DNA from 4 places in the Bacillus sp. FG16 genome. Region 1 is predicted to be linked to each of the others. Evidence: riboswitches for the same ligand, from Rfam matches in the RefSeq annotation. Region 1 holds a riboswitch; each other region holds the start of a gene.
The links. A riboswitch is a leader RNA that binds a small molecule or an ion and turns the genes downstream of it on or off. The one in region 1 is predicted to bind S-adenosylmethionine.
Positions count from the first base shown of each region.

Region 2: linked by a shared signal. The riboswitch ahead of mmuP (S-methylmethionine permease) and the one ahead of ACODS7_RS11745 (bifunctional O-acetylhomoserine aminocarboxypropyltransferase/cysteine synthase) in region 1 are both predicted to bind S-adenosylmethionine.
Region 3: linked by a shared signal. The riboswitch ahead of ACODS7_RS17980 (sugar ABC transporter substrate-binding protein) and the one ahead of ACODS7_RS11745 (bifunctional O-acetylhomoserine aminocarboxypropyltransferase/cysteine synthase) in region 1 are both predicted to bind S-adenosylmethionine.
Region 4: linked by a shared signal. The riboswitch ahead of ACODS7_RS21620 (MetQ/NlpA family ABC transporter substrate-binding protein) and the one ahead of ACODS7_RS11745 (bifunctional O-acetylhomoserine aminocarboxypropyltransferase/cysteine synthase) in region 1 are both predicted to bind S-adenosylmethionine.

Region 1 is NZ_JBMDKC010000025.1:30,946-34,158, forward strand. It holds gene metA (homoserine O-acetyltransferase MetA) at 1-104, opposite strand, end outside; gene ACODS7_RS11745 (bifunctional O-acetylhomoserine aminocarboxypropyltransferase/cysteine synthase) at 88-1,386, opposite strand; SAM riboswitch class I at 1,479-1,583, opposite strand; gene ACODS7_RS11750 (chloride channel protein) at 1,905-3,134, shown strand; gene ACODS7_RS11755 (YjjG family noncanonical pyrimidine nucleotidase) at 3,180-3,213, opposite strand, start outside.
Region 2 is NZ_JBMDKC010000155.1:2,291-5,503, reverse strand. It holds gene mmuM (homocysteine S-methyltransferase) at 1-598, opposite strand, end outside; gene mmuP (S-methylmethionine permease) at 573-1,982, opposite strand; SAM riboswitch class I at 2,066-2,173, opposite strand; partial or broken gene ACODS7_RS29925 (IS4 family transposase) at 2,517-2,768, shown strand; partial or broken gene ACODS7_RS29920 (IS4 family transposase) at 2,744-2,992, opposite strand.
Region 3 is NZ_JBMDKC010000048.1:27,848-31,060, forward strand. It holds gene ACODS7_RS17975 (NCS2 family permease) at 1-1,089, shown strand, start outside; SAM riboswitch class I at 1,178-1,283, shown strand; gene ACODS7_RS17980 (sugar ABC transporter substrate-binding protein) at 1,372-2,484, shown strand; gene ACODS7_RS17985 (sugar ABC transporter ATP-binding protein) at 2,481-3,213, shown strand, end outside.
Region 4 is NZ_JBMDKC010000067.1:12,478-15,690, forward strand. It holds gene ACODS7_RS21610 (DUF6612 family protein) at 1-270, opposite strand, end outside; gene ACODS7_RS21615 (NAD(P)-dependent alcohol dehydrogenase) at 428-1,336, shown strand; SAM riboswitch class I at 1,416-1,530, shown strand; gene ACODS7_RS21620 (MetQ/NlpA family ABC transporter substrate-binding protein) at 1,616-2,428, shown strand; gene ACODS7_RS21625 (methionine ABC transporter ATP-binding protein) at 2,441-3,213, shown strand, end outside.

The DNA of each region.
Region 1 (3,213 bases):
GCGCGTATATCTTGTGTTTCTGCTCGCTCCTTCGTCATTACAAAAATATTTTCTTTTTGCAACACTTTGCGAGCCGGTAAATCTTTATCAATTATGATCGGCATGTGTTTTGCCTCCAACTAGAGCTGCTTCCAAATCTGCAATAATATCAGAAACATCTTCTATACCAACCGATAAACGAATTAAATCAGATGTAACACCAGCTAAACGCTGATCTTCAGCACTTAATTGTCTATGCGTCGTACTAGCAGGATGTATAACGCAAGTTCGTGCATCAGCTACGTGTGTTACGAGAGTTGCTAGTTTTACATTTGCGATAAATTCTTTTGCTGCTTCTAATCCCCCTTTAATCCCAAATGTTAAAACCCCACTAGCACCTTTTTTCAAATACTTTTGTGCTAACGAGTAATTTTCATTACTATCTAATCCCGGATAATTCACCCATTCAATACGTTCATGATTAGCAAGCCACTTAGCAACCGCGAGAGCATTTTCGCTATGACGCTCCATTCGTAAATGTAAAGTCTCTAAGCCAATATTGCTAATATATGCATTGAATGGGCTCATACAATTCCCATAATCTCTTAATAGCTGAACACGTGCTTTCACAATATACGCTGCTGCACCAAAGTTTTGAACGTAACTTACACCGTGATAACTTGGATCTGGTTCAACAAGCTCAGGATATTTTCCATTTGTCCAATCAAAGTTTCCACCGTCAATTACAATACCGCCTAAGGAGCTCGCATGCCCATCGATATATTTCGTCGTAGAATGAACAATAATATTCGCCCCATGTTCAAACGCTTGGCATAAATAAGGAGTTGCTAATGTATTATCAACGATAAAAGGTACCTCTAATTCTTTAGCGGCAGCTGAAAATTCTTTGAAATTTAAAACGTTCATCGCTGGATTTCCTAATGATTCTGCATAAATGAGTTTCGTCTTGTCATTAGCAAGTGCCGCAATTTCATCTGCCGTTAAATTTGGATTAAAGAACGTAACATCAATGCCAAGTTTACGCAAACTCACTCCAAATAAATTAAACGTTCCCCCGTAAACCGTTGAAGAGCAAAGCAAATGGTCTCCACTACTACAAATATTTAAAACTGCGAGCATAATGGCTGCTTGCCCAGAAGCCGTTGCAACAGCTCCTACACCGCCTTCTAAATCTGATAACTTCTGCTCAAATGCGGCTAGAGTAGGGTTTCCAATACGCGTATAAATATATCCTTCTGCCTCTAAGTTAAATAGGGCTGCTAAATCATCTGAAGTATCGTATTTATACGTTGTACTTTGATAAAGTGGTAAAACACGTGGTTCACCATTCTTTGGCGTATAGCCACCTTGCACACAAATCGTTCCTTTTCCCCATGATTCTCCCATCTCTCATTCTCCTTTCTTTTATACAAAATAAAAAACTGCCCCTTTCCTGAAAACAAGAAAGGAGCAGTTTGAAAACACGCTCTAAAGGCTCTTTCTTATCTCTCAGGATTACTACCTGCAGGATTTGGCACAATTCCGTTATACGGCTGTTGCCAAGGTTTCATCGGGCCTGTCCCTCCACCTTTTCTTGATAAGACTATGCAATTACCGTTGATTTTATAGCAATAATTTCCTAATGTCAAACTGTTTTTCTGAATGTTCTAAAATAAACGTTAACAATTTCATATAAAGCAACAAAAGAAATATATTCTAATCTATTTCAAAAAAGACCTTTAAAAACCTCAAATCAGTCTATAAAATTAAATAAGTAATTTAACCTATAAATTCAAATTCTCCAAAATTTAGCCTACATGTTGAATAGGCGATCCTCTCAAAAAGATACTATATATATTCAATCCATTTTCCACTAGTATATTTCACTTTTTTCCCTACTAAGATTTACATAACGGAGGTATAACATGACAGATAAAAAAGATATACAGTACATACTTGCTCTATATGGCATTCTTCTAGGATCTATAGTAGGAGCTACAGTTTGGTTATTTTTAGTCACAATAAATATTGGAATCCACTTTATTTGGGGATACTTGCCTGAAGTTCTCTCTTTTCCCTCTTATTACACCCTTTGCGTAACAATAATTGGCGGGGTCCTCGTTGGTCTATCACAAAAATATTTCGGTACATACCCACGCCTTATGCCTGAAGTGATGACTGAATATAAAAAAACTGGTCGAATCGAATATCGCTTTGTCCATCGGGCTACTTTAACCGCGATTATTGTTTTAATTTTCGGTGCTAGTCTTGGTCCAGAAGCCGCACTAGTTGGAATTATAGGCGGACTTTGCACATGGATAGGGGATCGCTTTAAATTTGCCTTGAAGGGTATGGATGAGCTAACCGAGATCGGAATTGGCGCTACTTTAAGTGTCATTTTCAACGCACCATTATTCGGTTATTTAGCACCGAATGAAAATGAGGGAGAACAAATTGCTGCTTTTTCTAAAGGAAAAAAGGCGATTGTATACTTAGCTACTACCTTCGCAGGTTTTTCTGTTTATTTACTACTGAGTAAACTCGATAATCGTGGATCCTTTATTGTTGATTTCGGGGAAGGTTCACTTTCTTTCAATGAATGGATCGCATTTCTTCCACTTGCTAGTATCGGTGCTATAGTTGGTTTCTTTTATTTCAAGTTAGAATTCACATTAGAGAAGTTAATTCACCCTTTTAGAGAATACAAGCTGACACTCGGAATTCTCGGTGGTATTTTATTAGGAATTGCAGGAACTTTTCTTCCATACACATTATTTTCAGGGGAACATCAATTAAAAGAATTAGTTGTTGAATGGAGCCATTTATCTTTGTGGATACTACTTCTTTCAGGGATTTTAAAGTTGTGCATTACTGCCGTTTGTTTGAACACAGGGTGGCGAGGTGGACATATCTTCCCAATTATATTTTCTGGGTCAAGTATCGGATACGCTGTAGCATCTATTCTTCCTATAGATCCAGTAGCATCTGTTGCCATCGTAACGACAGCAATTTCGAGCTATGCGTTACGAAAGCCAATAGCTATAACATTACTATTACTTATGTTTTTCCCGCTTAATTTGCTATTGCCAATGCTTGGTGCAGCTGCTATCGGGAATGCCTTTCCACTTCCAAAACATAACAAAACTACAAATTAATCAAAATAGGCAGTGGGGACGAAAGCTCCACTGCCTATTTTTTTATTACACGCGCTGCTTTAATAACGCTTCTAACTCT
Region 2 (3,213 bases), on a different contig from region 1:
GCGAAAAGGAAAGCCACGCATATGTTTCTGGAAACTCACGCAATAATGTATCTAATACTCTTGCTTCTTGCAGGCAGGGGATCGTTTCAAATGCCAATAGATCTGCACCTGCTTCGATTAACGCAGACATTCTCGAACGGTGAAAGTCTGCTAATGTTTTATCTGTCACACCATAGTTACCTACATACTCTGAACCATTTGCAAGGTAAGCCCCGTACGGCCCAACTGATGCAACAACCAATGGTTTAGGCCTATTCGTTTGAATATTTTCCTTCCAAAAATCATCTCTTGCCCTTCTTGCAAGTAACACCGTTTTCTTAATTAATTCCAAGGCTTCCTGTTCTTGTATTCCACGTGCGGAAAAACCACTAATAGTAGCTTGATAGCTTGCTGTTATGGCACAGTCCGCTCCAGCACGAAAATAGTCCGAATGAACCTGATAAATTAGTTCCGGATTTTCTAATAACACACGTGCCGACCAAAGGGGATCGTCCAAATTACATCCATGCTCCTCCAATTCAGTAGCTAATGCTCCATCAAGAAGCATAATGGAATGTTGGGATAAAATAGCATCAATTGGGTTGATTTTGTTCGACATAATCTACACTCCTCTTTTTTAGATTTTTTGTGAGATAATAACTTCCATAGCAAAACAAAATAAACGGTATGCCGCAATATAAGGCAATTCTCTGTGTTGGATCGAATGCAATTCCAATACACGATGCCAGACAAAGGCTAAAAGAAGCAATTGGTACTAATGGATATAGTGGTGTGCGATAAATCAAGTCCTTTTCAGAATTTCCTTCTTTCAAAAATTGTCTGCGAAATAGGAACTGGGAAGCACTAATACTCATCCAAACTATAACTACTGCTAGACCGGAAATGGAAACAAGTACGATATAGACAGTATCTGGTGCCACGATACTTGAGAGCAAAGCCAAAGCTCCACCCACCATGCTGAAAATGACGGCGTTGATTGGAACACCTTGCTTCGTCATTTTCCCAAAAATCGGGGATATCGTATTCTTATTAGCAAGCGACCAAAGCATTCTAGAAGAGGCATAAAGGCCTGAGTTTGCCGCAGATAAAATGGCTGTTAAGATAACGAAATTCATTATGTCAGCTGAATATGGCACCCCAATTCGTTCTAGAACTGCAACAAAAGGGCTCTCTAATACCCCTGCATCGGAAATAGGCAATAACGCAGATAAAACAACAATCGTTCCTACAAAAAAGATGATCAATCTCCACAGAGTAGTTCGAATGGCCTTCGGTATCATTTTTTCCGGGTTCGCTGTTTCCCCAGCTGCAATGCCTATTAATTCTGTTCCCGAAAAAGCAAAATTAACCGCAAGCATGGTCATCATAATGGCCGTAGCACCATGAGGAAATAAACCTCCACTTGTAAAATTAGAAAAGAATGGTGCTGCTTTTGAATGAGTCATTGGAAGAAACCCTAGCATTGCCGCTACTCCTAAAACAATAAAAATCAAAATAGCTATAACCTTTATCGATGAAAACCAAAATTCGGATTCGGCGAAAAATTTAACAGTCAGGACATTTAATACAAAGATCAAAATGGCAAAAAGAGCACTCCATACCCAAATATTAACCGATGGAAACCATCGTTTCATAAGTAATCCTGCGGCTGTAAATTCAGAACCTAAAGCAACAGTCCAAGTTAACCAATACAACCAGGCTACTGTATACCCTGTACCAGGTCCAATGTATTTAACTGCATAACTATGAAATGCGCCCGTTTCAGGCATATGTACGGAAAGCTCGCCTAAACATAGCATAACTAGATAAACCACTAGCGCACCAATCAGATAGGATAGAATTGTTCCAAACGGGCCAGCTTGTTGAATAGTGTAACCCGAGCTTAAGAATAAGCCAGTTCCAATCACCCCACCAAGTGAAAGCATGACTAAATGACGTGCTTGCATTTTCCTTTGAAATTCTCTCCCATTTTTGTTCTCCATTTCTACGCTCCTTTAGTTACTATCCAGAAAAAACAAAAACGCACTCTAAAAAAGAGGGCGTTACTGACAAATAAAAACGGAAGCTCTCATCTATCAGGATTATCACCCGCTGGAATTAGCACAGTGTCTACTTAAGCAGACCTGTTGCTGAGGTTTCATAAGGCCAGTCCCTCCACCTCTCTGGATAAGAAATATTTTTTTATAACCTTATCAATCCATTTAATAACTGTCAAGATAATTCTGTTTTTTAAAAAAATATCTATTATAGAAATACAAAAAATAGAGTATTACTATAACTGCAACCCACTCCTTCTCGGGTATTATTTAAAAATCGAACATACAAAACCTGATTTATTTATGATACGGTTCACAAGCACTTCCTCAAAATTTAATGCACTTCTAAATATCTTCTTACTTCTTTGGCTATGGGGTCACCATACATAACCATCAACTCAGGAGATTTTAATACCCTCAAATATCAAAAAAACGTTATCCTTTCTAAACAAGCTAAATTAGAAAGGATGATGTTTTCTTATGAATCTCTCGATTCAAGATGAATTATTACCATTTGCAGAATAATTACAACGATATGTTACACCTGTATTCTTAGAAGAACTTGCAAGAGAAATAGGATTTATAAGGCGAAGACTTAAGTTTTCTGGATCAGAATTAGCTGCTATTTGCATTTGGATTAGTCAACGGGTGGCAAGTGATTCCTTGGTTCGATTATGTAGTAGGCTTCATGCAGCGACAGGCACATTACTTAGCCCTGAGGAACTTAATAAAACTCCTGTTGAAGTTTCTAATTGACTACAAAGTTGAGTAAGAGAGGTAGTAGCGATTTGTTGATTTAACCATACACACAAATATAAAAAATGGTGCCTATGGCACTTGCGTTTTCGTTCCATTCCGCCTGCTTCTATAGCTAATTGATTAAGTGTAGTGGGAGACATATATCGATATAACTCTTCAGCAAATAAATAAAACTCTTGTTTTTGATGAATATTTATAAAAAGCACGTCACCCTTACTCATTAACATAAGAGAATAGTAACGTGCTTTTAACTTCAAGAATAGTCTAAATCCTTAAGTTGATGGATGTGGGGTACCGCCACATCCATCAAGCTAAAAATGGATTTTCTATGAAATTCCATTTTTTTGTTGTGCCACTATTACCGTTTCTGTTTCGTTATCAGATAAGCTCAAATTTCTTCCTCATCTTAAAGTGGAAC
Region 3 (3,213 bases), on a different contig from region 1:
GCGCCAGGTATGGGATTAAATGCTTACTTCTCTTACTCTGTTGTAAAAGCGCATGAAGGCATGACTTTCGCAATTGCATTCTCTGCTGTATTCGTAGCAGGTATGATTTTAATTTTGCTATCATTTACATCTTTCCGTACAAAATTAATGGAAGCAATTCCTGAAAACTTAAAACATGCAATTACTGCTGGTATCGGTCTTTTCATCGCCTTTATCGGTTTACGTTTAACAGGTATCGTTACAAAAAATGATGCAAACTTAGTTGGACTTGGTGATCTTCACTCTGCTCCAGTTCTACTAGCATTGGCTGGGCTTGGAATTACTATTGTTCTTATGTCTTTAAATGTAAATGGCGCACTATTTATCGGTATGCTATTAACTGGTATTATCGCTTTCTTCACAGGACAATTAACATTCTCAAACGGTGTTACATCAATGCCTGGATTACCAGAAGGAATTATTGTTTCAAATCCAATTACTGCTGTATCTGACGTAATTAACTACGGATTATACGGCGTTGTATTCTCATTCTTCCTTGTTACATTATTTGATACAACAGGTACATTACTTGGGGTAGCTCAACAAGGTGGATTTATGAAAGACGGAAAACTTCCAAAAGCTGGACGAGCTCTTCTATCTGACTCATTCTCAGCAACAATCGGTTCTATGTTCGGAACAACACCATCAACAGCTTACATTGAATCATCTGCTGGTGTTGCAGCTGGTGGTCGTACTGGTTTAACAACTGTTACAGTAGCTGTTCTATTCGCACTAGCAGCATTCTTCGGACCATTAGTAAGTGCCGTTTCTGGTGTATCAGCTATTACTGCACCATCATTAATTATTGTTGGTAGTCTTATGATGGGTTCAGTTCGCCACATCGATTGGGACTCATTTGATGAAGCATTCCCAGCATTTTTAGTAATCTTAAGCATGCCACTTACATCAAGTATCGCAACAGGTATCGCACTTGGATTTATTTCATACCCACTTATGAAAGTGGCAAAAGGTAAATTCCGTGCTGTTCACCCACTTGTGTATGTATTTGGAATTTTGTTTGCTTATCAATTGATATTCTTACCACATTAAAATCCCTCTTCCTGAGGGATTTTTTTATAAATACTGTTTGACAACACCATTCGTTTGTGGAATAATTCAAAATAGTTAAATATTCGATGTCTTATCAAGAGCAGGTGGAGGGATGAGCCCTACGAAGCCCGGCAACCGACCCATTTATGGGCACGGTGCTAATTCTTACAACACATTGTGTTGAAAGATAAGAGTAATATGATAAGGCGTCTTTTCTATATGAAAAGGCGTTTTTTATTTTCACTCCCTCCTCTCTCTTTTTAGTTTAGGAGGGATTTTTTTATGAAAAAATTATGTTCCATCGTACTTATTTTTCTCTTATTTACATTAGCATCTTGTACAAATGAACAAGATGCTATCTCTTCACAAAAGCAACAAACTGTGAGAAAGGCGACTACAACGGTAGAAAATCAATTACAAACAGAAATTCCAAGCCAAATGAAGAAGCCATTAAAAATCGCATTAATTATGCAAATGTCCATCGGAACTTTTTCCTCTCAATATATTGAGGGTGTCAAAAAACAAGTTGAGCTATTTGGCGGCAGTGTACAAGTCTACAATTCTGATAACGATTTAGCAAAAATGGCTGCAAATTTAGATACTGCTATTAATTCAAAAGTGGATGGTATTTTAATTGATCATGGCCGTTCTGAAGCACTAAAACCTGGAGTAGAAAAAGCGTTACAGGCGAACATTCCCGTAGTTGCGTTCGATAACGATCTACGCTTGCCAGGTGTGACAATTATTGATCAAGATGACTATAGTCTTGCATGGAAATCATTAAAAACGTTAGCGGAAGATTTGAATGGACAAGGAAATATCGCAGTTGTATGGGTCGGCGGATTTGCTCCAATGGAACGTCGCAATGTTATCATTGATGCTTTTTATAAACGGTATCCAAATATAAAAGAAGTTGCAAGATTCGGTACTGCTAGTAATAACACACCGCTCGATACACAAACACAAGTAGAAGCTTTACTAAAGAAATATCCGAAAAAAGACGATTTACAAGCTATTTTCGCTTCGTGGGATGAGTTTGCTAAAGGGGCTGTTAAAGCACTTGAACAAGCTGGTCGTACAGATATAAAAGTATATGGCATTGACTTAAGCAATGAAGATTTACAACTCATGCAAAAAGAAAACTCACCTTGGACTGCTACAGCTGCAACTGATCCAGCTGAAGTAGGTAAGGTTCAAGTACGATTTTTATACAAAAAAATTGCTGGTGAACAAACGCCAGATATTTATTCACTAGAACCTTATTTAGTAAAGAAAAATAGTTTACCAAAAGAAAATATAACAATGGATCAGTTATCAAAATATATAAACGGTTGGGGAGACTCAAAAGATGCATATTCCCCTTGGATGAAAAAATTAGAGAAGGAGAAAAAATGATGACGTTCTCTCTTCAAAACATTACACATTCTTATCATGTCGCTACACCTGTTCTAGAAGATGTTTCTATTCATATTCAAAAAGGAAAAGTACACGCTTTACTAGGCATGAACGGTGCGGGAAAAAGTACTTTACTAAAAATAGCAACTGGTGAAATTCAACCAGTTGTTGGCGATATAAAAATTGATACTCAGTCTGTTTCCTTTACTTCCCCGCGCGATGCAAAAAAGCATGGCATTTCTTTCGTAACACAAGAAGTAGATCACGGACTTATTCCCGGATTATCTGTATTAGAAAATGTACTAATCGATCATTTAGCAATGCAAAATAAAGTACTATTTTCAAAGTCCAAATTAGTCGCACTTGCTAAACAACATTTGCAAACTGTACAGGTAAATTTAAATGTTTCGGAAGATGTTTCAAACTGTTCATTACATGAAAAACAATTACTTCTTATCGCAAGAGCTTTATCTAACAATACAAATTACCTTTTATTAGATGAACCTACTTCTTCTCTTGGACCAAAAGAAGTTGAAACCTTTGGGAAACTATTAAAAGATTTAACATCAAAAGGAATTGGCATCCTTTTAGTTTCTCATCGTTTATCAGAGATTCGAAATTTCGCGGATGATGTAACTGTATTACATAATGGTCAAGTTGCCCTTTCTGAAACCATTACAACAATTACAGCTCAACAAATTGTGGAAGCAATGACTGGAAAACAACTTA
Region 4 (3,213 bases), on a different contig from region 1:
TTTTTTCTTCGGCTCTAGTTGCATTTTGGCCTTCATTACATTCATCTCTGTTCCTTCAGCCTTTATTCCCACATCATATGTCATCGTTACATTTTCTTCGTTTTTAAAAGCTTCATTCGCTTTATTGAAAACATCCTTCGCTGTTAATTCCTTTTCTTTCTGCACAGCTTCTTTTTTCGGTTCATCAGTCTTTTTTGTTTCCTCATTACTACACCCTACTCCTAGACCGACTGCAAGTACTAGACTTGAAATTAAAATAAGTTTTTTCATAACGTCCCCTCCTTCCCAAAAATAATATCATCTCTATTCCTATGAAATCTATATAATTCGTAATATTTATCTTTAAATTTATTTCCTATATAACAACATGTTTGAGAAAAAGTTTAAATATGATGTAAATAATAACAACTCATTTCAGGAGGTCATTATGAAAGCGATTATTTGCACAAAGTATGGACCACCTAATGTTCTCCAGCTTCAAAATGTAGAAAAGCCTAAACCTAAAAAAAATGAAGTATTAGTTAAAATTCACGCAACAAGTGTATCGACTGGAGATTGTAGAATACGTGGCTTTAATAGCCCCCTCTTATTTTGGATTCCTATGCGGATCATATTAGGTTTCAGAAAACCGAGAAAACCTATACTTGGCGTAGAGTTATCCGGTGAAATCGAAGACATTGGAACAGATGTAACACAATTTAAAAAAGGGGATCCAGTTTTTGCATTAACAGAACTCAACCTTGGTGGTTATGCCGAATACACATGCGTGCATGAAAGTGGATTAATAGCATTAAAACCTACCAATGTGACCTATGAAGAAGCTGCTGTTATTCCTTTTGGCGGAACTTCAGCATTGCACTTCCTTAGAAAAGGACAGATAAAAAAAGGGCAACAAGTACTTATATACGGCGCCTCTGGGTCAGTAGGGACGGCAGCCGTACAACTTGCTAAATACTTCGGGGCGACTGTCACAGCCATTTGTAGTAGTTCGAATTTCGATTTAGTAACAGCTTTAGGGGCAGACAACGTAATTGATTATATGAAAGAAGATTTTACTAAGCGGGGCGATCACTACGATATTATATTTGACGCAGTTGGAAAATATCAAAAGTCTCTTTGTACAGATGCATTAATGCCTAATGGAAAATATGTATCTGTGAACGGAATGATGGCAAAGGTCAGTAAAGAAGATATGAACCTACTAAAACAACTAGCTGAAACAGAAAAGCTAAAACCTGTTATTGATAGAATTTACCGATTAGAAGAAGTTGTAGAAGCCCATACGTATGTAGAAATGGGCCATAAGAAAGGAAATGTTCCGATTACCTTAAAATAAAATATATTCTGAAAATATTATTGACAATTCTTTTTGTACGATTTACTATTAGTACCATATTTAAAACTACATACACATACTCTTATCAAGAGTGGCGGAGGGACTGGCCCGATGATGCCCGGCAACCGAGCTTATGACGTATAAGCTAAGGTGCTAATTCCTGCAAAACGAGTTTTCGTTTTGGAAGATAAGGGAGGAATCTATTTCGTCTATTCGGCACCTCTCTTATTTTTGGGAGGTGCTTTTTATTTTGGAACGTATATGAAGGGGGATTTATAGATGAAAAAGGTATTATTAAGCATTGTAAGCGGAGCAGTATTATTATTAGGCGCATGTAGCGCGAGTTCAGATAAAGAGGTAAAAGCATTAGACGAGAAAAAGATTACTGTCGGTGTAACAGGTGGACCACATGAACAAATTTTTGAAAAGGTAAAAGAAGTTGCAGCAAAAGATGGTCTGGAAATTGATATAAAAGTATTTAATGATTATGTAGCGCCAAACGTATCTTTAGATGAAAAAAGCCTTGATGTAAATAGCTACCAAACGAAATCGTATTTAGATGTATTTAAAGCTGAACGCAATATGAAATTAGCTGAAGTATTTTCAACAGTAACATTCCCTATGGGCGTATATTCTAAAGATATAAAAGATGTAAAAGACTTAAAAGACGGCGATGCGATTGCTGTACCAAATGACCCAACGAATGAACTGCGAGCTTTAAAATTATTTGAAAAAGCAGGGGTTTTAAAAGTTGATCCAAAGGCTACAGAAAAAGCGACTGCAAAAGATGTAATTGAAAATCCAAAAAAATTAAAGATTGTCGAATTAGAGGCATCTCAATTACCAACGCAACTAAGTGAAGTAAAAGCAGCTGCAATTAACACAAACTTTGCATTAGGTGCAAAATTAAGTCCAGCGAAAGATTCTATTTTCCGCGAAGGAAAAGATTCACCATATGTGAACTGGGTTGTTGTTCGTACTGAAAATAAAGATGATGCCGTTGTAAATAAATTAAAGAAAGCTTATCAATCTAAAGAAGTAAAAGAGTTTATCGAGAAAACATTTGATGGTTCAGTTTTACCATCTTGGTAGGAGCTGACGATAATGATTGAATTAAAAAACATATCCAAAGTATTTTCAACAAAAAAAGGGACTGTTGAGGCTCTTAAGTCTACTTCCCTTAAAGTAGAAAAAGGCGAGGTATTTGGAATCATTGGGTATAGCGGCGCTGGTAAAAGCACATTGATTCGATGTGTAAATTTATTAGAAAAACCAACGACAGGAAATATCATTGTAAACGAACAAGACTTAACAACGTTATCGACAAAAGAACTAGCAAAAGCGAGACAAAAAATCGGAATGATCTTTCAAGGATTCAATTTACTTAAAACTGTTACCATCTATGAAAACATTGCATTACCTTTACGCCTTGCTGGCATTCCAAAAGCGGAAATTAAAAAAAGGGTAGAAAAATATTTACGCATTGTCGATCTTTTCAATCGAAAAGATGCTTATCCAAGTGAACTTTCTGGCGGTCAAAAACAGCGCGTTGCAATTGCACGTGCACTATCACATGAGCCTGAAGTGTTATTAAGTGACGAAGCAACGAGCGCTTTAGATCCAGAAACAACTGATTCTATTCTTGATTTGTTATTAAAGATTAACGAAGAAATTGGAATTACGATTTTACTCATTACACACGAAATGAACGTTATCCAACGTATATGCGACCGCGTTGCCGTTATGGAACATGGATCTGTAGTCGAAAGTGGGACTGTGAAAGATATTTTCACAAACCCACAACATGTAACAACGAAGAAATTTGTAAATAGCGCCTTTGCAGCTAAAATTCCAGAAGAGGTACAGAAAGAACTACA